Regions from separate parts of the Micromonospora sp. CV4 genome, predicted to be linked through region 2. Evidence: predicted binding sites of a transcription regulator. Region 2 holds the regulator's gene; the other holds the start of a gene.
The links. Region 2 encodes HrcA, which represses chaperone genes, less so after heat shock. Its sites were predicted from a motif close to GGTTNGCACNCTCNNNNNGAGNGTGCNAACC; they were not measured.
Positions count from the first base shown of each region.

Region 1: the regulator HrcA is predicted to act here: its motif matches at 2,819-2,849, upstream of groES (co-chaperone GroES).

Region 1 is NZ_RCVI01000232.1:10,049-24,981, reverse strand. It holds partial or broken gene EAD98_RS31525 (molybdopterin-binding oxidoreductase) at 1-538, opposite strand, end outside; gene groL (chaperonin GroEL) at 662-2,299, opposite strand; gene groES (co-chaperone GroES) at 2,370-2,684, opposite strand; gene EAD98_RS11230 (helix-turn-helix transcriptional regulator) at 3,021-3,821, shown strand; gene EAD98_RS11225 (DUF397 domain-containing protein) at 3,812-4,003, shown strand; gene EAD98_RS11220 (methyltransferase domain-containing protein) at 4,119-5,276, shown strand; gene ybaK (Cys-tRNA(Pro) deacylase) at 5,287-5,766, shown strand; gene EAD98_RS11210 (sugar ABC transporter substrate-binding protein) at 5,945-7,039, shown strand; gene EAD98_RS11205 (ATP-binding cassette domain-containing protein) at 7,154-7,972, shown strand; gene EAD98_RS11200 (sugar ABC transporter permease) at 7,969-9,231, shown strand; gene EAD98_RS11195 (ROK family protein) at 9,252-10,433, shown strand; gene EAD98_RS11190 (DUF1707 domain-containing protein) at 10,453-10,758, shown strand; gene EAD98_RS11185 (DUF4142 domain-containing protein) at 10,884-11,624, shown strand; gene EAD98_RS11180 (ABC transporter ATP-binding protein) at 11,635-13,443, opposite strand; gene EAD98_RS11175 (ABC transporter ATP-binding protein) at 13,443-14,933, opposite strand, start outside.
Region 2 is NZ_RCVI01000149.1:2,576-17,508, reverse strand. It holds gene EAD98_RS02835 (PhoH family protein) at 1-920, opposite strand, end outside; gene EAD98_RS02830 (serine hydrolase) at 1,051-2,448, opposite strand; gene EAD98_RS02825 (histidine triad nucleotide-binding protein) at 2,445-2,804, opposite strand; gene EAD98_RS02820 (SDR family NAD(P)-dependent oxidoreductase) at 2,852-3,613, shown strand; gene EAD98_RS02815 (16S rRNA (uracil(1498)-N(3))-methyltransferase) at 3,682-4,416, opposite strand; gene dnaJ (molecular chaperone DnaJ) at 4,418-5,563, opposite strand; gene hrcA (heat-inducible transcriptional repressor HrcA) at 5,637-6,659, opposite strand; gene EAD98_RS02800 (DUF4870 domain-containing protein) at 6,859-7,482, shown strand; gene hemW (radical SAM family heme chaperone HemW) at 7,523-8,746, opposite strand; gene EAD98_RS02790 (enoyl-CoA hydratase-related protein) at 8,766-9,554, shown strand; gene EAD98_RS02785 (SDR family NAD(P)-dependent oxidoreductase) at 9,658-10,422, opposite strand; gene EAD98_RS02780 (hypothetical protein) at 10,775-11,635, shown strand; gene EAD98_RS02775 (phytanoyl-CoA dioxygenase family protein) at 11,858-12,760, shown strand; gene EAD98_RS02770 (MOSC domain-containing protein) at 12,885-13,520, opposite strand; gene EAD98_RS02765 (carbohydrate ABC transporter permease) at 13,589-14,419, opposite strand; gene EAD98_RS02760 (carbohydrate ABC transporter permease) at 14,416-14,933, opposite strand, start outside.

The DNA.
Region 1 (14,933 bases), on a different contig from region 2:
TCGCATCGGACGGCACGGGCGGAGTAGGCGGCGCGGTCGCATCGGACGGCACCGCCCCAGCGGACGGCACGGGCGGAGTGGGCGGGGACCAGGGCCAGGGGTCCAGCTCCAGCGGGCCGGCGATGAACAGCCAGAGCACCAGGGCGCCGAGACCACCGCCGACCAGCGACGGCAGCGCGTCGGCGGCGTCCGCACCGGAGCGGGTCAGCGCGGCGGCCACACCGACGGCGGCGAACGCCGCGATCCCGGCCAGGCCGAGGGCCAACCGGCGCACCGCCAGCATCCCGAGCAGCGCGGCGAACGCGCCCAGCAGCAGCGCGGTGCCGACCAGCAGGGCGATCTTGTCGGCGGTGCCGAAGATGTCGATGGCGAGCTGCTTCAGCGACTCCGGGACGGCGTCGACGACCACCCCGCCGACCGCGACCAGCGGCGCCGACCGGGGCCCGGTCAGCACAGCCACCGGTTCCGCGATCCCGATCGCGACGGCGGCGGCGGTGACTCCGGCCAGCGCGGCGTACCGCCGCGACGTGGTGCTCATCGGCCCAGTGTGCGCGATCAACTCGGCGGGTCGCCAACCATGTCAGCCTGCGGTAATGATCTGGAGACGGACCGGGGCACACCGCCGTACGACGGTGTGCCCCGGAACGGTGTCGCTATCGGGTCAGAAGCCCGGGCCGTGCTGGTGGCCGTGGCCGTGGCCGCCACCGGCGGCGGCCGGCTCGGGCTGCTCCGGCTTCTCCACCACGAGGCTCTCCGTGGTGAGCAGCAGGCCGGCGATCGAGGCGGCGTTGGTGACCGCGTTGCGGGTCACCTTCACCGGGTCGATGATGCCGGCCTTGACCAGGTCGACGTACTCGCCCTGGGCGGCGTCGAGGCCGTTGCCCCACTTCAGGTCGGCGACCTTCTGGGTCACGACGTAGCCGTCGTGGCCGGCGTTCTGCGCGATCCAGCGCAGCGGCTCGATCAGCGACTTGCGCACGATCGAGACGCCGACCTTCTCGTCACCGGTGAAGCCCAGGTCGTCGTCGAGCACCGGGAGGATCTGCACCAGGGCGGCGCCGCCGCCGGGCACGGTGCCCTCCTCGACCGCAGCCTTGGTCGCCGCGATGGCGTCCTCGATGCGGTGCTTGCGCTCCTTCATCTCGACCTCGGTCGCCGCGCCCACCTTGATCACGGCGATGCCGCCGGAGAGCTTCGCCAGCCGCTCGGCCAGCTTCTCCCGGTCCCAGTCGGAGTCGGAGGCCTCGATCTCCTTGCGGATCTGAGCCACCCGGTCGGCGACGTCGGCCTTCTGGCCGCCACCGTCGACGATCGTGGTGTTCTCCTTGTCGACCACGACGCGCCGGGCGGTGCCGAGCACCTCCAGGCCGACCTGGTCGAGCTTGTAGCCCAGCTCCGGGGCGACCAGCTCGGCGCCGGTGGAGATCGCGATGTCCTGGAGCATCGCCTTGCGGCGGTCGCCGAAGCCCGGGGCCTTCACCGCGCAGACCTTGAGGGTCTTGCGCAGCGAGTTGACCACCAGGGTGGAGAGCGCCTGGCCGTCCACGTCCTCGGCGATGATCAGCAGCGGCTTGCTGTTCTGCAGGACCTTCTCCAGCAGCGGCAGTAGCTCCTCGATCGCCGAGATCTTCTGGGTGGTGACCAGGATGTACGCGTCCTCAAGGACGGACTCCTGACCCTCCAGGTCGGTGATGAAGTTCGGCGAGATGAAGCCCTTGTCGAACTGGAGACCCTCGGTCACGTCCAGCTCGGTGGTGAGCGCGGAGCCCTCCTCGACGGTGATGACACCGTCGCGGCCGACCCGCTCCATCGCCTCGGCGATCAGCTCGCCGATGGTGGAGTCCTGCGCGGAGATCGTCGCCACGTTCGCGATCGACTCCTTGCCGGTGACCTCCGCGGCGCGGCCGAGCAGCGCCTCGGAGATCTTGGTGGCCGCCGCGTCGATGCCCCGCTTGAGCCCGGCGGGGTTGGTCCCGGCGGTCACGTTGCGCAGGCCCTCGCGGACCATGGCCTGGGCCAGCACGGTCGCGGTGGTGGTCCCGTCGCCGGCGACGTCGTTGGTCTTGGTCGCCACCTCCTTGACCAGCTGCGCGCCGAGGTTCTCGTAGGGGTTGGTGAGCTCGATCTCCTTGGCGATGGTCACACCATCGTTGGTGATCGTCGGCGCACCGAATTTCTTGTCCAGGACGACGTTGCGCCCGCGCGGGCCGAGGGTGACCTTGACCGCGTCCGCGAGGGCGTTGACACCGTGCTCCAGCAGGTGCCGGGCGTCGTCCGAGAAGCTCAGGATCTTCGCCATGAATGTCCCTTCGAAGCGCCACTGCCCCGGCCCGGCGAGCCGGACCGGGGCAATGGCACTGATCGGTTGCTTACTTCTCGATGACCGCGAGGACGTCGCGGGCGGAGAGCACCAGGTACTCCTCGCCGGCGTACTTGACCTCGGTGCCGCCGTACTTCGAGTAGAGAACGGTGTCGCCGACCTTGACGTCGAGCGGCACACGGTTGCCGTTGTCGTCGATCCGGCCCGGGCCGACAGCGAGGACAGTGCCCTCCTGCGGCTTCTCCTTGGCGGTGTCGGGGATCACGATGCCCGACGCCGTGGTGGTCTCAGCCTCGTTCGCCTGGACCACGATCCGGTCCTCGAGCGGCTTGATCGCAACCTTGGTCGCGGTAGTCACGGGCATACCCTCCTGGGGTACTGGTTTCGTTGCTGACCGGCGGGGCCGGCCAGCGTCAATCTGCCACATGCCACCGGGCGGGACCGTCGTCGCGGGTGCCGGTCCGCCTGGCGTTTCGCACCCGGGTCGCGAGACCCGGAGGCTGGCACCCTCAGGGTGAGAGTGCTAATCGCAGGTTATTCCGTGGCTAGCACTCCGTCAAGGAGAGTGCCAACGCGCCGTCCGTCGTGTCGCCACAGTTCCGCCAGTCGTTACCGCAACACGCCGGGAGCGCCTCGCCCCACCGTGGCCATCTCCCTACCGTCGGTTGCCACCCACCTGACACCGACGAAGGGGAGCCGAGTGTCCCGGATACCGACACTGACGTTCCTGCACGAACAGCTACGCCGGGCACGCCAGGCGCGCGGGCTCAGCCAGGAGGAGCTGGGCAAGCTGATCAACTACTCATCGTCGTACGTGAGCGCGGTCGAGACCGGGCAGAGCCCGGTCAAGCCGGACTACGTCGGCCGCATCGACTCGACCCTGGACACCGGCGGCCTCTTCGTCGGCATGCTGGAGCTGATCCGCTTCCATGCCGCGCCGGACTGGTTCCGCCCGTGGGACGAGAACGAGCGGGAGGCGGTGGCGCTGCGCTGGTACGACCCGACGGTGATCCCCGGCCTGCTCCAGACCGAGGGGTACGCGCGGGCGATGCTCGGCGTGGGCGGCGAGCTGACCGCCGACGAGGTGGAGACCCGGGTGGTGGCCCGGCTCGCCCGGCAGTCCCTGCTGACGGCCGAGCCGCGTCCGCACCTCGTCGCGGTGCTGGAGGAGCACACGCTGCGCCGGCAACTCGGCGACCGGGAGATCATGCGCGAGCAGCTAGAGCATTTGCTCGCCGTGGGCACCGAGCCGAACGTGCAGGTCCGGGTCGTGCCGGCCGACGCTCTCTGGCATGCCGGGCTCGCCGGCCCGTTCATCGTGGCCCGGCTTCAGACCGGGGCCGAGCTGGCCCACCTGGACAACCAGCTCCGGGGGCAGACCGTGGACAGCCCGAACGACGTTGCCGCCCTGGAGCGACGCTGGGAGACTGTGACCGGCGAGGCGCTGCCATGCCGGCAGTCCGCCCGGCTGATCGAGGAAGTGGTGCAGACATGGACCTGACCCACGCCACCTGGCGCAAGGCCTCCCGCAGCAACCAAAACGGCGGCGCCTGCGTCGAGGTCGCCGACAACCTGCCCGGCGTGGTCGCCGTGCGGGACAGCAAGGACCCGACCGGCCCGGCGCTCATCTTCACCCCGACGACCTGGCGGGCGTTCGTGGCCGCCACCCGCACCCCGCGCTGACCTCGGGGCTCCGGCCGGCGATCCGGCCCGGGCTCCAGCTCGGCGAGGTGACGGCACCACGCCGCCCCGTCCCCCGGCCTCGGTCACCTGACATGCGGGCCGGGAGAATGGGCGGGTGGATCTCGACCAGTTGGCTGCCCTGCGTACCCCCGAGGGGTCGGCCGCGCTCACGGCGGCGGCCGGGCTGGCCGGCGGCGACCCCTTGGCCGCGGCGGCACTGACCCAGGCGGAGCTGCGCCACCGGGCGGTCGGCAAGTTCGGCCCGGCCGCCGCCGGGATGTTCCTCACCCGCGCCGGGTTGGAGCAGGCCACCCGCCGGGTGGTCGCCGACCGCCGGGCCGCCCGGCTGCGCGACGCCGGCGTGCGCACCCTGGCCGACCTCGGTTGCGGTCTCGGCGCCGACGCGCTCGCCGCGGCCCGCGCCGGCATCCGGGTGTACGGGGTGGAGGCCGACCCGGTGACCGCCGCGATGGCCGCCGCCAACGCGGCGGCGGCCGGGCTGGCCGAGCTGTTCACGGTCGAGTGCGGTGACGCCACCACGTTCGACGTCTCCCGGGTCGACGGGGTCTTCTGCGATCCGGCCCGGCGGCGGGCCGGCACCGGGCGGCGGATCTTCGACCCGCGCGCCTACTCGCCGCCGTGGGACTTCGTCACCGGGCTCGCCGAGCGGGTGCCACGCACGGTCGTGAAGGTGGCGCCGGGTTTGGATCACGCGCTCATCCCGGCCGGCGCGGAGGCCGAGTGGGTCGGCGTGGACGGCGACCTGGTCGAGGCCGCGCTCTGGTGCGGCGACCTGGCGGAGGTGCCCCGCCGGGCCACGCTCTACCGGCAGGGTGCGGGCGGCGACGAGGCCCGCCGCCACCAGCTCACCGGCTCGGGGGCCGCGGAGGCTCCGGTCGGGCCGGCGCGCCGCTACCTGTACGACCCGGACCCGGCGGTGGTCCGCGCGCACCTCGTCGCCGAGCTGGCCGGCGAGTTGGGGGCGACCCTCGCCGACCCGAGCATCGCCTACCTCTACGCCGACCGTCCGACCCGCACGCCGTACGCGCGCTGCCTGGAGGTGACCGACGTGCTGCCGTTCTCGCTCAAGCGCCTGCGGACCCTCCTGCGGGACCGCCGGGTGGGTCGGGTGGAGATCCTCAAGCGGGGTTCCGCGCTCACTCCGGAGCAGCTCCGGCGGGACCTGCGGCTGACCGGTGACGCGGCGGCGAGCCTGGTGCTCACCCGGGTCGCCGGGGCGCCGACGGTGCTGATCTGCCAGCCGGTCGACTAGGTTCGTCGACGTGGCGGGACAGGGCACTCCGGCGACAGCGCTGCTGGCCAAGCACGGGATCGCGCACCGCACCCACCCGTACCGGGTGGCGCCGGACGCGCCGAACTACGGCGCGCTGGTGGCGGCGGCGCTCGGCGTACCCCCGGAGCGGGTGTTCAAGTCGCTGGTGACCGAGGTCGACGGCGCGCTCACCGTGGCGGTCGTTCCGGTCACCGGTGAGCTCGACCTCAAGGCGCTCGCGGCGGCGGTCGGCGGCAAGCGGGCGGCGCTGGCCGAGCGGGCGGTCGCCGAGCGGGCGACCGGCTACGTGCGGGGCGGGATCAGCCCGCTCGGGCAGCGCCGGCGACTGCCCACGGTGCTGGACGCCTCCGCGCTGGACCTGCCGACGATCTATGTCTCCGCCGGCCGGCGCGGCCTGCAACTCGAACTGGCCGCGGCGGATCTGGTGGCGCTGACCGAGGCGCGCACGGCGGCGTTGCAGACCCGCTGACGGCTGCCCTCCATGGTCAACTCCCCTGGATGACCGGGGAGTGACGGTGGCGTTGCTGAATTGTTATCGCTCCCAACAAACTTGACGCCCCGCCGGTCTTGTGGGCCGCGCGCGAGGCGCAATACGTTGCCGGGCACAACAAAAGAACACCTTCCCCCACCCCGAAAGGACCCTGCACATGCGTAAGGGGCTCCTCACCATCGCCGTCGTGGGCCTGCTCACGACCGGCAGCATGACCGCCTGCGGCGACGACGCCGGCGACGACCAGGCCAGCTCCGCCAAGACCCCCAAAATCGGCGTGATCCTCCCCGACAGCAAGTCCTCCGCCCGCTGGGAGAGCGCGGACCGACGGTTCCTCGAAGAGGCGTTCAAGGCCGCCGGCGTCAAGTACGACATCCAGAACGCCCAGAACGACAAGACCGCCTTCCAGACCATCGCCGACCAGATGATCACCAGCGGCGTCACCGCCCTGATGATCGTCAACCTGGACTCCGGCACCGGCAAGGCCGTGCTCGACAAGGCCAAGTCGCAGGGCGTCGCCACCATCGACTACGACCGGCTCACCCTGGGCGGCTCGGCCCAGTACTACGTCAGCTTCGACAACGAGACCGTGGGCAAGCTCCAGGGCGAGGGCCTGGTCAAGTGCCTGACCGACCAGGGCGCCAAGAACCCGGTCGTGGCGTACCTCAACGGCTCCCCCACCGACAACAACGCCACCCTGTTCAAGAACGGCTACGACTCGGTGCTCAAGCCGAAGTTCGACGCCAAGGAATACACCAAGGGCCCCGAGGACGCCGTGCCGGCCTGGGACAACGCGCAGGCCGCGACGATCTTCGAGCAGCAGCTCACCAAGGCCAGCGGCAAGATCGACGGTGTGCTGGCCGCCAACGACGGCCTCGGCAACGCGGCCATCTCGGTCCTGAAGAAGAACAAGCTCAACGGCAAGGTGCCGGTGACCGGGCAGGACGCCACCCCGGAAGGCCTCCAGAACATCCTCGTCGGAGACCAGTGCATGACCGTCTACAAGGCGGTCCGGGAAGAGGCCAAGGCCGCCTCCGACCTGGCCATCGCGCTCGCCAAGGGCGAGAAGAAGGACACCGGCCAGACGGTGAAGGACCCGGAGGGCGGCCGGGACGTCCCCTCGGTGCTGCTCACCCCGAAGGCCATCTACAAGGAGAACGTCAAGGACGTCATCGCCGACGGCTACGTGACCAAGGAAGAGGTCTGCACCGGGGCGTACGCCAAGCTCTGCGCCGACGCCGGCATCAGCTGACCGACGCCGCAGTACCCGCCGGGACGACCCTCGCCGCCCGGCACGGGAGCACCCTCCCGTGCCGGGCGGCGCCCGCCGGACGGCCCCCGACCCTCCCTTGAGAAGGAGACCCCCGTGTCCACGACCCCCCTGCTGGAACTACGCGGGATCGACAAGAGCTTCGGTCCCGTCCAGGTGCTCCGCGACGTCGCCTTCACCGTCCATCCCGGCGAGGTGACCGCGCTGGTCGGTGACAACGGCGCCGGCAAGTCGACCCTGGTGAAATGCATCAGCGGCATCCACCCCACCGACGCCGGCGAGTTCCTGTTCAACGGCGAGCCGGTCCACATCGGCAACCCCCGCGACGCCGCCGCGCTCGGCATCGAGGTCGTCTACCAGGACCTCGCGCTCTGCGACAACCTCGACATCGTGCAGAACATGTTCCTCGGCAGGGAGCGGCGCAGCGGCATCATCCTGGACGAGCCGACCATGGAACAGCTCGCCGCCGAGACGCTGGCCGGGCTCTCCATCCGCACCGTCACCTCACTGCGCCAGCACGTCTCCAGCCTCTCCGGCGGTCAGCGCCAGACCGTGGCCATCGCCAAGGCGGTGCTGTGGAACAGCCGGCTGGTCATCCTGGACGAGCCGACCGCGGCGCTCGGCGTGGCACAGACCGCCCAGGTGCTCGAACTGGTCCGCCGGCTCGCCGACAACGGCCTGGCCGTGGTGCTCATCTCGCACAACATGAACGACGTCTTCGCCGTCTCCGACCGGATCGCCGCGCTGTACCTCGGCCAGATGGTCGCCCAGGTGAAGACCACCGACATCACCCATGCCCAGGTGGTCGAACTGATCACCGCCGGGCGCTCGGGCGGGCTCGGCCTCGCCACCGACCCGGGCAGCAACGGCGACGGCGCGCAGCCGGCCGACTCGATCTCAGGAGGCCACCGATGACCACCACCGCCGTGCGGAAGGACGGCCCCGCGGCCGTCACACCACCGCCGACCGTCGGCGGACACGTCCGCACCTACTGGAGCCGGGTACGCGGCGGCGACGTCGGCGCGCTGCCGGCGGTGCTCGGCCTGATCGTGCTCTGCACCGTCTTCGCGATCATGCGGCCGTCGTCGTTCCTGTCGGCCGGCAACTTCGCCAACCTCTTCACCCAGGGCGCCGCGGTCACGCTGATCGCGATGGGCCTGGTCTTCGTGCTGCTGCTCGGCGAGATCGACCTCTCCGCCGGCTTCGCCAGCGGCGTCTGCGCGGCGGTGCTGGCCAACGTGGTCACCGTGCTGGGCTACCCCTGGTGGGTCGCCGTGCTCGCCGCGGTCGCCACCGGTGTGGTCATCGGCACCAGCCTCGGCCTGCTGGTCGCCAAGATCGGCATTCCGTCCTTCGTGGTCACCCTCGCCGCCTTCCTCGCCTTCCAGGGCATCGTGCTGCTGCTCGTGAAGGAGGGCACCAACATCTCCGTCCGCGACGAGGTGCTGGTCGCCATCGCCAACCGCAACCTCGCCCCCACCCTGGGCTGGGTGCTGGCCGTCCTCGCGGTCGTCGGCTACGCGGCGGTGCAACTCCTGCGCCACCGCAACCGGGTGGCCCGCGGCCTGATAACCGATCCGATCGCGGTGGTGGCGCTGCGGATCGCAGGGCTCGCCGTCATCCTCGGTACGGCCGTGTACATCCTCAACCTGGAGCGCAGCCGCAACGTGCTGATCGTCTCGCTCAAGGGCGTGCCGATCGTGGTGCCGGTCATCGCGGCGCTGCTGATCATCTGGACCTTCGTGCTCCAGCGCACCAGCTACGGCCGGCACATCTACGCCGTGGGCGGCAACCGGGAGGCGGCCCGTCGCGCCGGCATCGAAGTGGACCGCATCCGCATCTCGGTCTTCGTGATCTGCTCCTCGATGGCCGCCATCGGTGGCATCGTGGCTGCCAGCCGAGCCAACTCCGTCGACCCGAACACCGGGGGCAGTAACGTACTGCTCTACGCGGTCGGCGCCGCAGTGATCGGCGGCACCAGCCTCTTCGGCGGCAAGGGCCGCGTCCTCGACGCCGTGCTCGGCGGCGCGGTGGTCGCGGTCATCGAAAACGGGATGGGCCTGATGGGATACAGCGCGGGAATCAAGTACGTGGTCACCGGCGTCGTCCTGCTGCTCGCCGCCAGCGTCGACGCGCTCTCCCGACGCCGCGCGGCAGCCACCGGCACCCGCTGACCGCGGGAGGTAGCACCGCGATGCGCCCGGCACCAAGCCAGGACGAGGTAAGACGGCAGAACCTCGGGGCACTGCTGCGGCACGTGCACGTCCACGGGGCGACCACACGTGCCGAACTCACCACCACGCTGGGCCTCAACCGCAGCACCATCGGCGCGCTGACCGCCGACCTGTCCGCGGTGGGACTGGTCAGCGAAGGTGCGCCGAAGGAGACCGGCCGGGCCGGACGGCCATCACTGGTCGTCCGGCCCGAATCGGCCCGGGTCTACGCGTACGCGTACTCCGTCGAGGTGGACCGGCTGCGCGCCGCCCGCGTCGGCCTGGGCGGCGCGGTGCTGGACCGCCGGGAACTGGACCGACCGCGCGGCCTGCTCGCCGCCGAGGCCGCGCCGCTGCTGGCCGGCGCGGTCAAGGAGATGCAGCAGGCGGTGCCCGGCGACGCGATCTGCGTGGGCGCCGGCGTCGCCGTCTGCGGCATGGTCCGCCGCGACGACGGCCTGGTCCGGCTCGGCCCGACCACCGGCTGGGTGGACGAACCGATCGGCGCGGCCCTCGGCGCCGAACTGGGCATCGACGTGCCGATCACGGTGGGCAACGTGGCCGACGTGGCCGCGTTCGCCGAGCACGCGCGAGGTGTCGCCGCCGGCTGCGACAACGTCATCTACCTGTACGGCGACGTCGGCGTGGGCGCCGGCATCATCGCCGGCGGGCGTCGGCTCACCGGGCACGGCGGGTACGGCGGCGAGGTCGGCCACATGAAGGTGGTCCGCGACGGCATGCCCTGCGAGTGCGGCTCCCGGGGCTGCTGGGAGACCGAGATCGGCGAGCACGGGCTGCTCCGTGCGGCCGGCCGCTCCGACGCCCGCGGCCGGGACGCGTTGCTGGCCGTCTTCGACGCCGCCGACCGGGGTGACGCCCGGGCCCAGACGGCGGTTCGCCAGGCCGGCGACTGGCTCGGCTTCGGGGTGGCCAACCTGGTCAACGTCTTCAACCCCGAGATGGTCATCTTCGGCGGCACCATGCGCGACCTCTACCTCGCCGCGGCGGCCCAGATCCGCAGCCGGCTCAACTCCAACGCGCTCGGCGCCTGCCTGGAGCACGTCCGGCTGCGCACCCCCAAACTGGGCGAGGACGCGCCCCTGATCGGCGCCGCCGAGCTGGCCTTCGAACGGCTGCTCGCCGACCCCCTCGACGTGGGCTGATCCGCGTACCCTGTCCGACGTGGATGTCGAGCTGCGCGCCTCCGACGACGACCGCAACCGGGTGGTCGCCGAGCTGCACCGGCACACCACCGCGGGCCGGCTCACCCTCGACGAGTTCTCCGACCGGGTGGGCGCGGTGTGGAGCACCCGCACCCTCGGAGACCTGGCCGCCCTGACCCGCGACCTGCCGGCCCTGCCCGACCCGGCCGCCGACGCCTCGGCCGGCGGCGATCCCGGGCACGGCCGCCGGGAACTGCTGGTGCTCTTCGCCGTCGCCGCGCTCACCCTGCTGCTGCTCGGCGGCTTCCTCGCCGCCACCCGCTGATCCGCGCCGGCAACCGGTGAACTGATCGGGCGGTCAGTCCGTATCAGTGGACGGACGGGCAGCCGGCGACACACGGCTGCCCGGTCCAGACGCGTTTCGGTCCGGACCGAGGAGGCACCGCAGACATGGCACCGCTCAGATCCGCCCGTCGCCGGCTGGGCAACCGGACCCACCGGGCGGCGATGCTGCTCATCGCCGTCATCGCGGGGGTCGGTGTCCTGCCCGGCGTGGCCGTCGCCGCGCCCGCCGGCGGGCAGCAGCTCAACGCCGCCGACATGACCCTGCTCAACGGTGTGCGGCTGGCCGGCTTGTGGGAGATGCCGGCCGGTCAGATGGCCGCCGAGAAGGGACAGTCGGCCAAGGTCCGGGAGATCGGCGCGGGCATCGCCAACGAGCACCAGAAGCTCGACCAGCTCGTCGTGGACGCCGCCAACAAGCTGGGTGCGGCCATCCCGTCCGAGCCGACCGCCGAGCAGAAGGGCTGGCTGTCGGAGATGCAGAAGGCCTCCGGCGCCCGGTTCGACCAGATCTTCGTCACCCGGCTCCGGGTGGCCCACGGCAAGATCTTCCCGGTGATAGGCGCGGTGCGGGCGAGCACCCGGGACGCCACCGTCCGCAAGCTCTGCGACGACGCCAACGGCTTCGTGATGCACCACATGCAGATGCTGGAGAGCACCAACCTGGTGCGCTGGCCGGAGCTGCCGCCCGCGGCGCTGCCCGCCCCCGGCAACGACGGGCTGCTGGCCGCCGCCGCCGCGAACACCGGCCCGCAGGTCGGGGTCAGCAGCACCGTCGTCTGGCTGGTCTTCCTCGCCGCGCTGGGCACCGGCGGGATCGCCACCTACCGGATGCTGCGCCGCACCTGACCGTCGGCGGTCACCCCGCTGGTGGCGACCGGTCGCCGGGCTCGTCGCTGTGGTGCCAGGAGCGCCACAGCGCCGCGTACGAGCCACCGGCCGCCACCAGCTCGTCGTGCGGGCCCAGCTCGGTGATCCGGCCGTCCTCCACCACCGCCACCCGGTCGGCGTCGTGCGCCGAGAAGAGCCGGTGCGCGATGGCGATGACGGTACGGCCGGCCAGCACGGCCGCCAGGGAACGTTCCAGCTCCCGGGCGGCACGCGGGTCGATCAGCGAGGTCGCCTCGTCCAGGACCAGGGTGTGCGGATCGGCCAGCACCAGCCGGGCCAGCGCCACCTGCTGCGACTGCGCCGGGGAGAGCGGGTGGCCACCCGCGCCGACCACGGTGTCCAGCCCGTCGGGCAGCGCCTCCGCCCAGTCCAGGGCGGCGACCGCGGCGAGCGCCGCCCGCACCCGCGCCGGCTCGGCGCCCGGCCGGACCATGGCCACGTTCTCCCGCAGCGAGCCGATGAAGACGTGGTGCTCCTGAGTGACCAGGGCGACGTGCGAGCGCAGCTCGCCCAGCGGCAGCTCCTCCAGCCGCCGGCCGTCCACGGTCACCGAGCCGCTGCGCGGGGCGTGCACCCCGGCCAGCAGCCGCCCCAGGGTGGACTTGCCGGCGCCGGAAGGCCCCACCATGGCCAGCTTCTCCCCCGGCCGCGGGACCAGGGTCACCCCGTGCAGCACGTCCCGCCCCGCCCGGTACGCGTACCGGACATCGCGGGCGGCGAGCTGCTCCGCGCCCCCGTCGACGGAGGCGGCAGGGGCCGGCGCGGTGCCGGCGGGCCGCGCGTCGGCGGCGGGGCTGTCGCCGGTGCGGGCCACCCCCAGCAGGCGGGCCATCGAGGCGCCGCCCACCTGAAGTTCGTCCAGCCAGGACAGCAGCCGGTCGACCGGGTCCACCAGCTGCTGCACGTAGAGGGTCGCCGCGGTGACCTGACCGAGGCTGACCCAGCCCCGCAGGTAGAACCAGCCGCCGATCAGCAGCGTGGCCACCACCGGCACCACGTACCCGATCTCGGCCACCGGGAAGAAGACGGTCCGCAGGTTGAGGGTGTACCGCTCCGCCGCGTACGAGCGACGGATGTCCACGTCGGTGCGGGCCCGCCGGCGCGCCTGCTGCCGCAACGCCTCAGTGGTCCGCGAGCCCTCGACGGTCTCGCTGATCCCGTCGGTGATGTCCGAGTAGGCGGCGTTCTCCCGCAGGTAGCCGGCGGGGGCGCGGCGCAGGTACCAGCGGGTGCCCGCCCAGAGCATCGGCACCGCCAGCAGGCAGGGCACCGCCAGCAGCGGGCCGATCAACAGCAGCGCGCCGAGAATGAACCCGGTGGTGACCACCGCGATCAGCGTCTCGGGCACCGCCAGGCGGACGGTCCGCGACAGCGCGGAGACGTCCCGGGAGGTGCGGGTGAGCAGGTCCCCGGTGCCGGCCCGCTCGACGGTGGCCAGCGGCAGGTCGAGGATCCGGTCCACGAACTCCTCACGCAGCTCGGCGAGGACCCGCTCACCGAGCCGCGCCGAGGCCAGGTGGGCGAACCGGACCAGCACCGACTGGGCCAGCACGAAACCGCCGATGAGCAGCGCGATCCGGTCCACGGTGGACTCACCGACGCCCCGGGAGATGCCCTCCACGAGGTCGCCGAGCAGCCGCGGCGCGGCCAACCCGGCGGCAGCGGCCAGCGCGTGCAGGCCGAGCGCGGCGGCCAGCGCGCGTGGATGCCGGCGGACCAGCGTGCGCGCGTACCGGCGGACCTGCCGCGCGTCGGCGACCGGCAGTGCGGTGGCCATCAGTCCTCCTCCCGGCTGACCGTCGCCCGGTAGCGCGGCTCACCGTCCAGCAGTTCGGCGTGCGTCCCCTCGGCCACCACCTTGCCGTCCTCCACGAAGATCACTCGGTCGGCTCGGCTGAGCACCAGCGGGCTGGTGGTGCAGACCAGGGTGGTCCGGCCGGCACGCGCGTCACCCAACCGCAGCGCGATCCGGGCCTCGGTGTGGGCGTCGACCGCGCTGGTCGGCTCGACCAGCAGCAACGTCTCCGGATCGGCGACCAGCGCGCGGGCCAACCGCAACCGCTGCCGCTGCCCGCCGGAGAACTCCCGGCCGCGTTCGGCCACCGGGCTGTCCAGCCCGTCGGGCAGCGCCTCGACGATGTCCGTCGCGCTCGCCGCGACCAGCGCCGCGGCGAGTGCCGCGTCGTCGCCCCGGTCGCGCGGGTCCAGCTCCGTGCGGAGCCGGCCGGTGAACAGATGTGCGTCGTTGTCGGCCACCAGGATCCGCGCGCGCACCGCCGCCAGCGCCAGCGACCGCAGCGGTACGCCGTGCAGCGTGGCATTCGAGTCGGTGTACCGGCCGAGCCGGTCCACGATGGCGGCCGCGTCCTCGGGGGCGGTGGCGGCCAGCGCGGTGAACCGGCCGGGAAGCACCACCACCCCGGAGTCGGGGTCGGCCAGCTCCCCCGGACCGTCCGGCAGCGCCACCGGCTGCGCCGGATCGACCAGTTCCGGGTCAAGTCGCAGCAGCCGGACCACCCGGCGGGCGGACACGTGCCCACGGGTCAGTTTGTCGACCGCCTCGGTGAGGTTGCGCAGCGGGTTGACCAGGAACGCCGTGTAGCCGTAGAAGGCGACCAGTTGCCCGGCGCTGATCTGGTCGCGCAACGCGAACCGGGCGCCCAGCCAGGTCACCAGCACCAGGAACGCGCCCGGCAGCAGCACCTGCGCCGCCTCCAGCAGCGACTCGACCCGGGCCACCCGCAGGCCACGCGTACGCAGCTCCTGCGACCGCGCCCGGTAGCGGGCGGAGAGCACCGGTTCGCCCCCGACTCCGCGCAGCACCCGCAGCCCGGAGACGATGTCGCCGGCCCGGGTGGTGAGCGCTCCCTCCGCGTCCCGGTACGCCTGCTGCTGGCGGTGCAGCGGCCGGATGAGCAGCGCCACCACCGCCATCAGCAGCGGTACGCCGAGCACCACGACCAGCCCGAGCGGCACCGAGGCGTTCAGCAGGATCACCGCGACGGTGGCGATCGCGACCAGCGCACCGGTGCCGCGGGCGGTGATGTCGATGGCGTTCCCGATCTGGCCGATGTCGGCGGTGCCGATGCTCACCACCTCGCCGGCGGCGACCCGGCGGGGCAGCGCGGCGCCGAGCCGGTTCGCCGCCTCCACCGTCAACTGCACCGTCCGGTACGCCCCGGCCAGAAAGTTGTGCACGGCGCAGCGGTGCCGCAGGATCCCGGCTGCCGCCTGGAGCACGCCCAGCCCGAGCAGCACCACACCCCA
Region 2 (14,933 bases):
ACGTCGGAGCTGGACAACTGGGCGAAGTGCACGTCCTCGACGTTCTCCAGGATCTCCCGGACCACGCGCAGACCGCTGGTCGTGCCGCCGGGAAGGTCCACCTGGGTGACGTCACCGGTGACGACGATCTTGGAATTGAAGCCGAGCCGAGTGAGGAACATCTTCATCTGCTCGGGCGTCGTGTTCTGCGCCTCGTCCAGGATGATGAACGCGTCGTTGAGCGTGCGGCCGCGCATGTACGCCAGTGGGGCGACCTCGATCGTGCCCGCGGCCATCAGCTTCGGGATCGACTCCGGGTCGAGCATGTCGTGCAGCGCGTCGTAGAGCGGGCGCAGGTACGGGTCGATCTTCTCGTTCAGCGTGCCGGGCAGGAAGCCCAGTCGCTCACCCGCCTCGACCGCCGGTCGGGTCAGGATGATCCGGTTGACCTGCTTGGCCTGCAACGCCTGGACGGCCTTCGCCATGGCCAGGTAGGTCTTGCCGGTGCCGGCCGGGCCGATGCCGAAGACGATGGTGTGCGAGTCGATCGCGTCGACGTACCGCTTCTGCCCGAGGGTCTTGGGGCGGATGGTGCGCCCGCGCCGGGAGAGGATGTTGAGCGTCAGGACCTCGGCGGGCCGTTCGGCGCTGCCCTGCTCGAGCATGCCGACGGTACGCCGAACCGCGTCAGTGGTCAGGGTCTCGCCTTTCTCGATGAGTTCGAGCAGCTCAGTGAAGACCCGCTCGGCGAGGGCATTGTCCGCGGGCGCACCGGTGATGGTGATCTCGTTGCCACGGACGTGCACGTCGCTGGTGACCGAGCGTTCGACCAGTCGCAGGATCTCGTCACCTGCGCCGAGCAGATTGACCATGATCTTCGAGTCGGGCACGGTGATCCTGGTCTGCACCCGGGGCGGGCCGGGAGGTGGGGTGCCAGTCATAGGTCGGGCCGAAGGCCCCGCGCACCTGCTCTCGATCTCGGCGCCGGCCCTGCTGGCACGGCGTGCGGACGTTACCCCCATCGTATCGGTTCAACGCGGCCCGCATCGCGTCCATTTCCGCTGGCCGCGATCAACCCCCGGCCCGGAAGTCGTACCGGTCGAAGGTCTCCTGGTGGCGGGTGAAGCGGTACGTGGCCCAGTGCATCCGGACCACCGCGCCCGACTCGTCCCGGGTCAGCCTCAGCAGCTCGCCGACCTCCCGGCCGGAGACCGTGCGGAACACGTCCGGCCGGTCCGGCAGCGGGGTGAAGATCGCCGGTGGGCGTCCCGCCGGGTCGTTGGCCCCCCGCGCCCGCAGTGTGCCGTCGTGCCAGGAGAAGACGTACTCGAATCCCTCGCCCCACCAGCGGCCGAGCAGCCCCCGCAGGGCGGCCGGAGCGGGCGCGCCGGGCCGCCACGGCTCGATCTCCGCCGGGTCGTGCTCGACCGCCGCGGCGAGCAGCCGGTGCGGCAGGTCGAACAGCTCCGCCGCCGTGCCGGAGGAGCCGAGCACGGCGGCGCCCATCGCGCCCGCCGTGCCGTCGCCGCCCCGCCGGCCGTACACCGCGGCCAGGAATCCGGGCATCGCCCCGTCGTGCCCCACGTGCACCACCCGCTCGCCCTGCGGCACCAGGATCAGGCCGAGCCCGAAGCCGGCTCCCCACAGCGTCTCGTCGGTGGTGGTCACCGGCCAGCGCATCTCGTCCAGCGTGGCGGGGGCGAGCACCGCGCCGGCCGGGTCCAGCGCCGCCGGGTCGGCGAGGAACGCCGCCCAGCGGGCCATGTCGGTCGCCGTGCTCCAGAGCTGGGCGGCCGGGCCGACCGCGCCGAAGTCGGTCGGCGGCTCCGGGTGCGCCTCGTCGGAGTACGCGTCGACGAGGAAACCGGTGGCCGCCGCCGGCCCGGGGGTCACGGCGGTGTCGGCCAGGCCCAACGGCGTCAGCACCCGCTCGGCGAGCACCTCGGCCCAGCTGCCGCCGCGCAATCGGGCGACCAGTTGGCCGAGCACGGCCAGGCCGAGGTTCGAGTAGTGGAAGCGGCGGGCCGGTGGCAGCACGCGCTCGGCCCGGTCCAGCTCGGCGACCAACTGGTCGGCGTCCGGCGCGCGCAGGTTGTCCCAGACGTCGCCGAACGGCTCGCGTTGCAGGCCACCGGTGTGTGACAGCAGCCGGCGGACGGTCAGCTCCCCGTGGGCGGGCAGGTCCAGGTGCCGGCCCACCGGGTCGTCCAGATCCAGCAGCCCGTCGTCGCGGCACTGGAGGGTGAGCACCGCGGTGAAGGTCTTGGTGACCGAACCGATCCGGAACTGGGTGGACGCCCCCAGCGGGCGGTCGGTGCCGGTGCCGCCGACGGTGCAGCTCCAGAGCGGGCGGTCGGCCCGGTGCAGCGCCGCCGACACCGCCGGCACCCGGGCATCGGCCTGCACCCGGCGGACCAGCCGGCCCAGCCGCTCGTCGACGGCCCGGGCGGACAGCGGGTCAGCGCTCACGCCAGGTCCCGGGCGAGCATCGGGCCGAGCGGCGCGCCACCGAGCAGGTGTGCGTGCACGTGGAACACCTCCTGCCCGCCGTACACGCCGGTGTTGAACATCAGCCGGAAGCCGTCGCCGAGCAGCCCCTCGTCCTCGGCCACCGCGGCGGCCGTGGCCAGCACCTCCCCGGCCAGGGCCGGGTCACCCTGGGCGAGGGTGGCGATGTCGGCGTAGTGCTCCTTCGGAATCACCAGGACGTGCACCGGCGCCTTCGGACCGATGTCCCGGAAGGCGAGCGTGGTGGCGGTCTCCCGGACCACGGTGGCCGGAATCTCCCCGGCGACGATGCGGCAGAACAGGCAATCGGATCCCATCGGGGCAGTGTAGGGAAGGTCAGGGAAGGTACGGCAGGATGGCCGGCATGACGGATCGGGCGGTACTGGTGACCGGGGCCTCACGCGGGATCGGTCGGGCGGTGGCGACGGCGTTCGCGGCCGGCGGCGACCGGGTGGCCATCCACCACCGCGACTCGGCGGACGCGGCGGAGGAGCTACGCGCGCAACTGCCCGGCGCGGGGCACGTGGTGGTCCGCGCCGACCTCACCGACCCGGACGCGGTCCGGGCCATGGTCGACCGGGCCGCCGACCTGCTGGGCGGCCTGGACGTGCTGGTCAACAACGCCGGGATGTACGGCGACCGGGACGACCCGCACCCGATCTTCGGCGCCTCCTACGAGCAGTGGCAGAAGCGCTGGCGGCAGGTGCTGGAGACGAACCTGACCGGCGCCGGCAACGTCACCTGGTGCGCCGCCCAGCACATGCGGGAGCGCGGCGGTCGGATCGTCAACGTCTCGTCCCGGGGCGCGTTCCGCGGCGAGCCGGACCAGCCGGCGTACGGCGCCAGCAAGGCGGGGCTGAACGCGCTGGGCCAGTCCCTCGCGGTGGCGCTCGCGCCGTACGGCATCGCGGTCGCCACCGTCGCGCCGGGCTTCGTGGCGACCGACATGGTCACCGAGCACCTGCGCGGTGAGCAGGGCGCGGCCATCCGGGAGCAGAGCCCGTTCGACCGGGTGGCCCGGCCGGAAGAGATCGCCGCCGCGGTGCACTGGCTGGCCTCGCCGCTGGCCGAGTGGGCGTCGGGCGCCATCCTCGACCTCAACGGCGCGTCCTACCTGCGCAGCTGACCGCCGGCCCGACGATCGGCCCGGACCACCGGGTGTCGAGTCGCCGACCCGTTTCCTCGCGTCCCGCGCTACCAGCGGTTGAGGCGGGTGGCGAGCACGCTGAGCGCGGCCACGCCGGCGGTGGAGGTGCGCAGCACCGCCGGGCCGAGCCGGACCGGCTGGCCGCCAGCCTCGCGGAAGGCGGTCAGCTCGGCCGGGGCGATGCCGCCCTCGGGGCCGACCACCAGGACGATCTCCCCTGCCGACGGCAGCTCGGCGAGGGTCAGCCGCTCGTCGGCCTCCTCGTGCAGCACGAACGCGGCGGCGGCGCCGGCGATCCGGCGGGCCACCGTGGCCGTCGACTCGTCCGGCGCACCGGCCACCACCGGCAGCCAGGGGCGGCGGGCCTGCTTGGCCGCCTCCCGGGCGGTCGCCACCCACTTCTCCCGAGCCCGTACGCCCCGGTCGCCGCGCCACTGGGTCACCGAGCGGGACGCCGACCAGGGCACGATCTCGTCCACCCCGACCTCGGTCATCGCCTGCACGGCCAGCTCACCCCGGTCACCCTTGGCGATGCCCTGCACGATCACCAGCCGGGGTACGGGCGCGTCCGCGTACCCCCGGGAGGTGACGGTGAGATCGAGGCTGCCCCGGCCGACGGCGGTGACCACCGCGGCGGCCGTGCCGCCCCGGCCATCGGCGAGCAGCAACTCCTCGCCGACCCGCAGCCGCTGCACGGTGGCGGCGTGGTGCCCCTCCGGGCCGTCCAGGGTCAGCGCGTCACCGGTGGGCAGAGCCTCGACCAGGAACAGCGGCGCGGACACCTCAGGCGTGACCGTTGAACGCGTCGCGCATCCGGGAGAAGAAGCCGCCCTGCTTGGTCAGCTCGGCGACCTCCTCGCCCCGGGTCTTGGCGAAGTCGCGCAGCATCCGCTCCTGGTCCGGGTCGAGCTTGGTCGGCGTCCGGACGTCCAGGTGCACGTAGAGATCGCCCCGGCCGGTGCCGCGCAGGTGTGGCACCCCTCGGGCGCGCAGCCGCAGCGTGCTGGCGGGCTGGGTGCCGGCCTTCACGTCGACCGTCTCCTCGCTGTCCAGCGTCTTGATGGTCAGCCGGGTGCCCAGCGCCGCCGCGGTCATCGGGACGGTGACCCGGCAGTGCAGGTCGTCACCCTTGCGGGAGTACACGTCGTGCGGCCGCTCGTGGATCTCCACGTAGAGGTCGCCGGCGGTGCCGCCACCCGGGCCCACCTCGCCCTGCTGAGCCAGCCGGATCCGCATGCCGTCCTCGACACCGGCGGGGATCTTGACGGTCAGCGAGCGACGGGTACGCACCCGGCCGTCGCCGGCGCAGGTGGGGCAGGGGTGCGGGATGGTGGTGCCGTAGCCCTGGCAGACGGTGCACGGGCGGGCGGAGACCACCTGGCCGAGGAAGGTGCGCTGCACCGACTGCACCTCGCCACGGCCGCCGCACGCCTCGCAGGTGGCCAGGTGGGTGCCGGCTGCCGTGCCGGCGCCGGAGCAGGTGGTGCAGAGCACGGCCGTGTCGACGGTGATCGGCGCCTCGACGCCGAACGCCGTCTCGTGCAGGTCCAGCTCAAGGCGCAGGATCGCGTCGGCGCCCGGCCGGGTACGCGGGCGCGGGCCGCGCGCGCCACCCGCCGCGCCGCCGAAGAACGCGTCCATGATGTCCTGGAACCCGACGAACGGGCCGGCTCCACCGGGACCGCCCGGGCCGCCGGCGCCGCCGCCACCCGGGGCGAGCGGGTCGCCACCCAGGTCGACGATCTGCCGCTTGCGGTCGTCCGAGAGCACCTCGTACGCGGCGTTGATGTCCTTGAACTTCTCCTGAGCCTCCGGGTCCGGATTGACGTCCGGGTGGAACTGGCGCGCCAGCTTGCGGTAGGCGCGCTTGATCTCGTCGTCGGAGGCTTCCCGGCTCACACCGAGGATGCCGTAGTAGTCCCTGGCCACTGCGTTCCGTGTCCTCATGTTCGTCTCGCGTTGCGCCGGTCGGCGGCCGCAGCCGGCCGTCGGCCCTGACTGGTCAGTTCTGGGCCAGCAGCTCGCCCACGTAGCGTGCCACGGCGCGCACCGTGGCGATGGTGCCGGGGTAGTCCATCCGGGTGGGTCCCAGCACCCCCAGGCCGCCCACGATGGTGGCGCCCGGGCCGTACCCGGTGCTGACCACCGAGGCGGCGCGCAGGTTGTCGAACTCGTTCTCGTCGCCGATCAGCACCCGGGTCGTGCTCGGCTCGGCCTCGCCGATGAGCTTGAGGAGCACGACCTCCTCCTCCAGCGCCTCGAGGATCGGCCGCAGCGAGCCCTGGAAGTCGAGCAGACCGCCCCGGGTGAGGTTGGCGGTGCCGGCCAGCGCGATGCGTTCCTCGTGCCGCTCGACCAGCGTCTCGAGCAGCACGGTGGAGAGCGTGGTCATCGCGGGGCGCAACTCCGACGGCGCCTCCTCGACCAGCGCCTGCACCAGCGGCGGAGTGTCGGACAGCCGGGCGCCGGCGAGCTTCTCGTTGACGAGTCGGCGCAGGTCGGTGACGTCGTCGGGGTGCACGGGCCCGGGCAGCTCCACCAGCCGCTGCTCGACCCGCCCGGTGTCGGCGATCATGACGAGCATCAGCCGGGTGGTGGAGATCGGCACCAGCTCCAGGTGGCGCACCGAGGAGCGGGCCAGGCTCGGGTACTGCACCACGGCCACCTGCCGGGTCAGTTGGGCGAGCAGTCGCACGGTGCGGTGCACCACGTCGTCGAGGTCGACCGCGCCGACCAGGAAGCGCTCGATCGCCCGGCGCTCGGCCGGGCTGAGCGGCTTGACCCGGGACAGCCGGTCCACGAAGAGCCGGTAGCCGCGGTCGGTGGGCACCCGGCCGGCACTGGTGTGCGGCTGCCGGATGTAGCCCTCCTCCTCCAGCACGGCCATGTCGTTGCGGACCGTGGCCGGGGACACACCGAGCTGGTGACGCTCGACCAGCGCCTTGCTGCCGACCGGCTCCTGGGTGGAGACGTAGTCCTCGACGATGGCGCGGAGCACGGCGAGCTTGCGGTCGTCGAGACCCATCTCCGCACCTCCTGTCGCACGTCGGCCGCCGGCGCCCGTGGGGCCGGCGGGCCGTCCTGGCACTCGACTGTAACGAGTGCCAGTCTACGTCGGCCCGCCCGCCCGCGCGATGATCAAGACCGTCGCTGTCCGTTCAGCCGGCCCGGCGCGGCGGTGTCGCTCTGGTGCGGCGTTGCCACCGGCCCCTACCGTGACACCCATGACTGAACCACCTCGCCCTCCCGGTGCGGGAGACCCCGGCAACTACCCGCCGGAGCCGACCTCGCCGGGCCCGTCCTCCTCGGCCGAGCCACCCACCGCACCACTGTCCGGGGCACCTGGCCCGGGCGGCTATCCCCCGGCCGGTGGCTATCCGCCACCCTCCGGTGACCAACCGCCGTCAGGCGGCTACCCTCCGCCCGGTGGTTACCCGCCGCCCGGTGGCTACCCCCCTGGCGGCTATCCGGCCGGCGGCGCCTACGGCGGCCCCGGCGGCGGCTACGCCAACAACGATGACAAGACCTGGGCGCTGGTCGCGCATTTCGGCGGCGCCGCCGGCGCGCTGATCAGCTTCGGCCCGCTGGGCTTCGTCGGCCCGCTCATCGCCTACCTGGCCCGCGGTCAGCAGTCCCCGACCGTCCGGGCGCACGCCCTGGCCGCGCTGAACTTCCAGATCCTCTGGTCGATCATCGCGTTCGTGCTGCTCTTCGTGAGCTGGTGCCTGCTCTTCCTGCCCAGCATCGCGGTGGTGGTGATCCAGATCCTGTTCGGGATCATCGCCGGCATGAAGGCCAACGAGGGCAGCCACTACCGCTACCCGATGTCGGCCAGTTTCATCAAGTGACCCGGGTCGGCCGCTCCCCCGGCCGGCCCGGTGCACCGCCTCAGGGCAGCAGGTCGCGCACCACGGCGTCGGCGAGCAGCCGGCCGCGCAGGGTGAGCACCGCCCGGCCCGCCGCGTACTCCGGTGCGGCCAGCAGACCGCCGGCCAGCGCCCGCTCGGCGCCGGCCCGGCCCGCGGCGTCGAGCACCGCCAGCGGCAGCCCGCTGGCGAGCCGCAGCCGGAGCATGACGTCCTCCATGTGCGTCTCGTCGGCGGTGAGCACCTCGCGGGCCAGGCCGGGTGACGCGCCGGCGGCCAGCCGCTGGGCGTACGCCGAGGGGTGTTTGACGTTCCACCAGCGCACCCCGCCGACGTGGCTGTGCGCTCCGGGGCCCAGCCCCCACCAGTCGGCGCCGGTCCAGTAGAGCAGGTTGTGCCGGCACCGTGCCTCGTCGGTGCGGGCCCAGTTGGAGACCTCGTACCAGGACAGCCCGGCCGCGTCGAGCGCGGCCTCCGCGGCAAGGTAGCGGTCCGCGGCCACGTCGTCACTGGGGTACGCCAGCTCGCCGCGCCGCATCCGGGCGGCGAGCCGGGTGCCGTCCTCGACGATCAGGGCGTACGCGCTGACGTGGTCCACCCCGGCGGCCACGACCTGGTCCAGCGAGGCGGCGAAGTCCTCGGCCCGCTCCCCCGGGGTTCCGTAGATCAGGTCCAGGTTGACGTGCTCGAACCCGGCGTCGCGCGCCTCCAGGGCGGCGGCGGTGGCCCGGCCGGCGCTGTGTTTGCGGTCCAGGATCGCCAGCACTCCCGGGGAGGCGGACTGCATGCCCAGCGAGATCCGGGTGTAGCCGGCGGCCCGCAGCAGCTTCAACGATTCCGGGGTGACCGATTCCGGGTTGGCCTCGGTGGTGACCTCGGCGTCGGCGGCGAGCCCCCAGGTGCGGTCGATGCCGTCGAGGATGCGGGCCAGGTCGTCGGCGGGGAGCAGGGTGGGCGTGCCACCGCCCACGAAGACCGTGTCGACCCGCGGCGGTGGGCTGTCGCCCAGCACCCGGGCGGCGAGCGTCAACTCGGCCAGCACGGTGTCCGCGTACCCCTCGCGGCTGGCGCCGCCACCCAGCTCGGCCGCGGTGTAGGTGTTGAAGTCGCAGTAGCCGCAGCGGCTGGCACAGAACGGCACGTGGACGTATACGCCGAAGCCGCGCGCGCCGACCGCGGTGGTGGCGGTGGCGGGCAGCGATCCGTCGGCGGGGACGGTCTCACCATCTGGAAGGACGCCGGGCATGGCCACTAGTGTGCCCGGCATGACCTCTCCCGACGTGCTCGTGCGGGTCTCCACGGCCCGCGGGGTGACCACCCTCACCCTGGACAGCCCGCACAACCGCAACGCGCTCTCCACCGGCCTGATGACGCAGCTGCTGGCCGGATTGGCCGACGCGATCGCCGACGACGCGGTCCGGGTGATCGTGCTCGACCACACCGGCCCGGTCTTCTGCTCGGGCGCGGATCTGAAGGAGACCGCCGCGGCGTACGCCAGCGGGTCGGTGCCGGCCGGAATGCTGGGCGACGTGCTCGCCGCGCTCTGGGAGTGCCCGAAGCCGGTGCTGGCCCGGGTCGCCGGGCCGGCGCGGGCCGGCGGGTTGGGCCTGATCGCCGCCGCCGACCTGGCCGTCTGCGCCGACGAGGCGACGTTCGCCTTCACCGAGGTGCGGATCGGGGTGATCCCGGCGGTCATCTCGGCGACCGTGCTGCCCCGGCTGCGCCCGCGCGCCGCCGCCGAGCTGTACCTGACCGGGGACACCTTCGACGGCCGGCGGGCCGCCGAGATCGGCCTGGTCACCGCCGCTGTCCCGGCGGACGGGCTGGACGCGGCGGTCAGCCGGTACTGCGACTCGCTGGTGCGCGGCGCCCCCGGCGCGCTGGCCGGCGCGAAGGAGCTGCTGCGCCGACCGGCCACCGCCGAGCTGCGCGCCGAGCTGGCCCGGCTGTCCGCTCTCTCGACCGGCTACTTCCTCTCCGACGAGGGACGCGAGGGGGTCACCGCGTTCCGGGAGAAGCGACCGGCGAGCTGGGTGCCCGCTCTCGACGGGTGAGCTGTTGCCGTTGCCCTTTCGCGGGTGAGCGGTTGCCGTTGCCCGGTGTCCGCCCTCGGAGAGGTCGGGGCGCCGCCTGGGCAGGGCGGCGCCCCTGGGCCGGTCACCACGCGGTCGCGCCGCCGTCGACCGGGTAGTTCGCCCCGGTGATGTACGACGCCCGGTCGGACGCGAGGAAGACCACCAGCTCGGCGACCTCCTCCGGTTGAGCAAAGCGCTTGACCAGGGTCTTGCCGATGATCGCGTCCCGGGCCGCCTGGTTGTCGCCGAGGTCGCGTTCGCTGGCCGGGCTCACGATGGGCCCGGGGCTGATCGCCACCGCGCGGATCCCGTGGGGCGCGCCTTCGAGCGCGAGCTGTCGGGTCATGCCGACGATGCCGGCGTTCGCGGCGGCGTGCCCGACCATCGGGGGGACGTGGCCACCGATCATCCCGGCCATCGAAGCGGCGCTGATGATGACGCCGCCGCCCCGCCGGACCAGGTGCGGCCAGGCGAACTTCGACACGAAGAAGGGAATGTCGAGTTCGCCGGTGATGGTGTACCGCCAGTCCTCGACGGAGAAGTCGGGCATCGGACCGAAGCGGAGCGCGGCCGCGTTGTTGTAGACCACGTCGAGCCCGCCGTACGCCTCCACGGCGTCCTCGACGAGCTTGCGCACCTGTTCGGGGTCGGTGAGGTCGACCGGGGCGAGGCCGGTCATCTCACCGCCCGCGTTCCGGACCAGTTCGACCGTCTCGTTGTTGCCGTCGATCTGGATGTCGGCGCCGACGACCCGTGCGCCTTCCCGCGCGAAGGCCAGCGCCGCGACCCGGCCCAGACCACCTCCGGTGCCGGTGATGAGCACGACCTTGCCATCCAGCGTTCCCATGGGGCTCCTCCTTGATCCGTGATCTTCCGAGGCTGTGTGTCCGCAGGGGTCCGCGAACCAGCTCCCGCAATTGACACGTCAATCAACACAGATCCTTGACCGATCAATCACCTCTGACCGTGCCCGGTGGGGTGATGCCGACGACAGGCCACTCCGCGCGGACCACGCGTCCAGCGCTTAATGCCCGATTATTGTCGAATTGTGGCGGGCGGAAGGCCTGGTAGGCGCAGGTGAGACCGCTGCCGGAGCGGGAACGTCGGTCGGTGCGGCCGGGGCCGGCCACGGCGAAACCGGTCGGACGACCCGGATAGGTCGCCGCGGGACGTACGCTTGTCGGACTGTCGATCTGGGGGTGTGGGTGCGAACTCGGGCAACCGTGGCGGGTGGAGTGGTTCTCATCCTCATCGCCGTGATCGCAGTCTGGCTCGTCGTGCGGCAGGTCGGAGACCAGCTGCGACTGCCGCTGTCCGCGCGGACCTGCACGGTCCATGCCGACGGCCGGGTCGCACTGGACCCCGACCAGATGGCCAACGCGGCGACCATCGCGGCGATCGGCGCGCAGCGCGGGATGCCCGAGCGGGCCGTGGTGGTCGCGCTGGCCACGGCGTACCAGGAATCCGGGCTGCGCAACCTCGCCGACGGCGACCGTGACTCGGTCGGCCTGTTCCAACAGCGCCCGAGCCAGGGCTGGGGCACCCCCAAGCAGATCCGCGACCCGCGCTACGCGGCGAACCGTTTCTACGCGGCGCTGAAGAAGGTGCGTGGCTGGGAGTCGATGCGGGTCACCGACGCCGCCCAGCGGGTGCAGCGCTCGGCGTTCCCCGAGGCGTACCAGAAGTGGGCCGACGACTCCGAGGTGCTCAGCCGGGCCCTGCTGGGCGACGCCACCGGCGCGGTCGCCTGCTCGGTGGGGCGTACCCCGGCGATGCGCGGCGCGGCGGCGGCCGCCCAGTTGACCCGCAACCTGGTGCTGGACTGGGGGGTGTCGAGCACCGACCCGACGGACCAGACCGGGCTGGCCGTGGCCGCGGGCGACCAGCGCGACGGCTGGCGGTACGCGCACTGGCTGGTCTCGCACGCACAGGACCACGGCCTGAAGCGGGTCCGCTTCGGTGGCCTGGAGTGGACCGCCCGGGACGGCACCTGGGGGCAGGTGAGCGGCGAACAGGGGCCCGCCGGGCAGGTGGTGGCCGAGGTGTTCGCCGAGGGGTGACCCGGCCCTGATCTCTTAACCGGCAGTCACCGCACAATCGGACAAAAACCGGCAGACACCGCTAGTGATCACGCAAATTTGACCATCCGTGATGGTTCCGCTGCACGCGGTCCGGCCCGGGTCCACCCGTGCCGCACGCCCTCCCCAAGGCCGAGGCATGCGCGTTACGATCGGCGGCCTGTGCCAGAAATGGTTTCACCTCATGGGGAGGGGTACGACGCGGTGTTCGATTACGGCGACCGGACCGGCTACGAACCGATCAGCGACACTGACCGCAAGGAGTTCCACGAGCAGGGCTTCCTCCTGCTGCGCAACGTCCTGACCGAGGATCACCGGGCGGCGCTGGAGGCGGCGGTCGACCGCGTCTACGCGGAGGAACAGGCCAAGGGCAACACCAAGAAGGACGGCACCCTGCACCTGCTGGGCTTCCTGGAGCGCGACGAGCTCTTCGGTGAGCTGCTCACCCACCCGATCGCCTTCCCGTACATGTGGGGGCTGGCCGGCTGGAACATCTACACCCACCACAACCACCTGGACGTCACCCCGCCGGCCGCCGAGCCGGAGAAGCCGTACTGGGGCTGGCACCAGGACGGGTACCGCCAGAACTCCGACCCGGAGACGATGGACCCGAACCTGCCCCGGCCGATGTTCTCGCTGAAGGTCGCGTACGTGCTCTCCGACCTCTCCGAGACCGGTCGCGGCGCCACCAAGGTCATCCCGGGCAGCCACCTGTTGAACTCACTGCCCCGGCCGAAGGACCTCAGCGTGCACAACCCGGACCCGGAGGGCACGGTGGAGATCACCGCCAACCCGGGTGACGCCTTCATCTTCGACCGCCGGCAGTGGCACTCTCGGTCGACGAACCTGTCGACCATCACCCGCAAGATGCTCTTCGTCGGCTACACCTACCGGTGGATCCGCCCGCTGGACGAGCTGCACCCGGACCTGAACGGCGAGTGGTACCGCAACCGCACGCCCGTGCAGCGCCAGCTGATCGGTGAGGGCACCCACACCGCGAACTACTGGGGCATCAACTGGGACGGGTACGTCGACGACGAGATCCCGCTGCGCAAGGAGCTCAAGGAGCGCGGTCTGCTGGACCGCAGCGTCCCCTGGCTCCGCTGACGGAGGAAGGGGCCCCTTGTTATCGCGTCTCGGATAACAAGGGGCCCCTTCGCATATCTGCCGCCGGGTGAACGCCGGGCGATGGCGGTCGGCCGACCCCGGCGGTGTGCCCGCTCGGCGGTCGTCACCGCCCCAGCCGGCGGCGGGCCTTCTCCCGGATCGACTCCGGCAGGTCGGGTGCCTCCAGCAGCCGGGGCAACAGCTCCGGCTCCAGGCTGGTGGCCCGGAACACCTCGCCGATGGTCACGCCGTGCGCGGGCCGGTCCACCACCTCGACCGGGTCGCCCGGGCCCACCTCCCCCTCGCGCAGCACCCGCAGGTAGGCCCCGGGCAGCGCCCGGACGGTGAACCGCTTGATCAGGTCCGGTACGCCCCAGAAGCCGGCGAAGGTGGTGCACGGCGTTCGGGGCTTGGTCACCTCAAGCAGGGCGGACCCGATCTGCCACTGCTCACCGATCACCGCGCCGGTCACGTCGACTGCATACGTGGTGAGGTTCTCGCCGAAGCCGCCGGGCCCGATGTCCCGGCCCAGTTCGGTCGCCCACCAGGCGCCGTCCTCCTCCGCGTAGGCGTAGACCGCCTGGTCCGCGCCGCCGTGGTGGGCTCGCTCGCCGATGAAGTCGCCGACCACCCCGTCGACCCGGATCAGCACCGGCGCGTCCACCGGCCGCTTGTCGATGCCGCTGCGACCGCTCGCGTCGCCGGCCCACTCGGCCTCGGTGACCACACCGAGGTTCACCGCTGCCACCCTGCCCGTCATGGCGGTCAGCCTAGCGGGGCCCGACGGGGTGGGGCGTCGCCAAGATCGCCGACAGCCGTGGGCGGCCGTCAGCCCTTGACGGCGCCGGCGACCAGGCCGGAGACCATCCGCCGCTGCACCAGCAGGAAGAAGATGATGACCGGCAGGGTGAACAGGGTGGACGCGGCCATCACCGGGCCCCAGTTGGTGTCGTCCCGGCCGAAGAAGAAGGTCATCGCCACCGGCAGGGTGTAGCGGTTCTGGTCGTTGATGAACGTCAACGCGAAGATCAGCTCGTTCCACGCGGTGATGAACGAGAAGATGCTGGTGGCCACCAGGCCGGGCGCGACCAGCGGGAACAGGATCCGGCGGAAGATCTGGGCCCGACTGGCGCCGTCGATGGCGGCCGCTTCCTCCAACTCCTTGGGCACCGCGGCGACGAAGCCGCGCAGCATCCAGACCGCGAACGGCAGCGAGAAGCCCAGGTACGTGAGGATGAGGCTGGGCAGGGTGTTGTAGAGGCCGAGCCGCTGGATCATCAGGAACAGCGGGATGACCAGCGCCTCCAGCGGGATCATCTGCACCACCAGCAGCATGATCAGGAAGCTGGTCCGCAGCTTGAAGCGGAACCGGGCCACCGCGGTCGCGGCGAGCAGGGCGACCAGGCCGCTGAGCACCACCGTCGCGACGGCGACCAGTGCGCTGTTGAGGAAGAAGTCGGCGAAGCTCACGCCGGGGATCAGGTTGCCGGTCAGGATCTCCCGGTAGTGCGCCAGCGTCGGGTGGGTCGGCACCGGCTGTGGAGTGGACGAGAAGATCTCCCTGCTCGGCTTCAGCGAAGTGGAGATCATCCAGTAGACGGGGAACGCCGCGAAGAGCGCGACCAGCAGCCCGGCGCCGTTGAGGGCGATCTTCTTCACGACTCGTCCTCCTGTCTGAGCACCATCCGTACGTAGAAGCCGGTGACCACGAGCAGGATCAGGGTGAGGATCACCGCGATGGCCGCACCGAGGCCGTACTTCGGCGGCGGCGAGAACGCCTCCGCGTACGAGTAGATGGAGAGCATGAACGTCGGCCGGTCCTGGGTGCCTCCGGCCAGCACGAACTGCTGGGTGAAGACCTTGAAGTCCCAGATGGTGGAGAGCACGATCAGGATGCCGAAGACCGGGCGCAGCAGCGGGAACGTGATCTTCCAGAACGCCCGCCAGGGGCCGGCGCCGTCCACCCGGGCAGCCTCGTGCAGTTCGCTCGGCACGCTCTTCAGGCCGGCGAGCACGCTCACCGCGATGAACGGGAACGAGTGCCAGACCACCACCAGGGTGAGGATCGCGAAGAAGAGCAGGGGCGAGTTGAACCAGCCGTAGCCGGTCCAGTCACTGCGGCCGAACAGGGCGTTGGAGAGGCCGTCCGGCAGCGCGTTGAACAGCCAGGTGA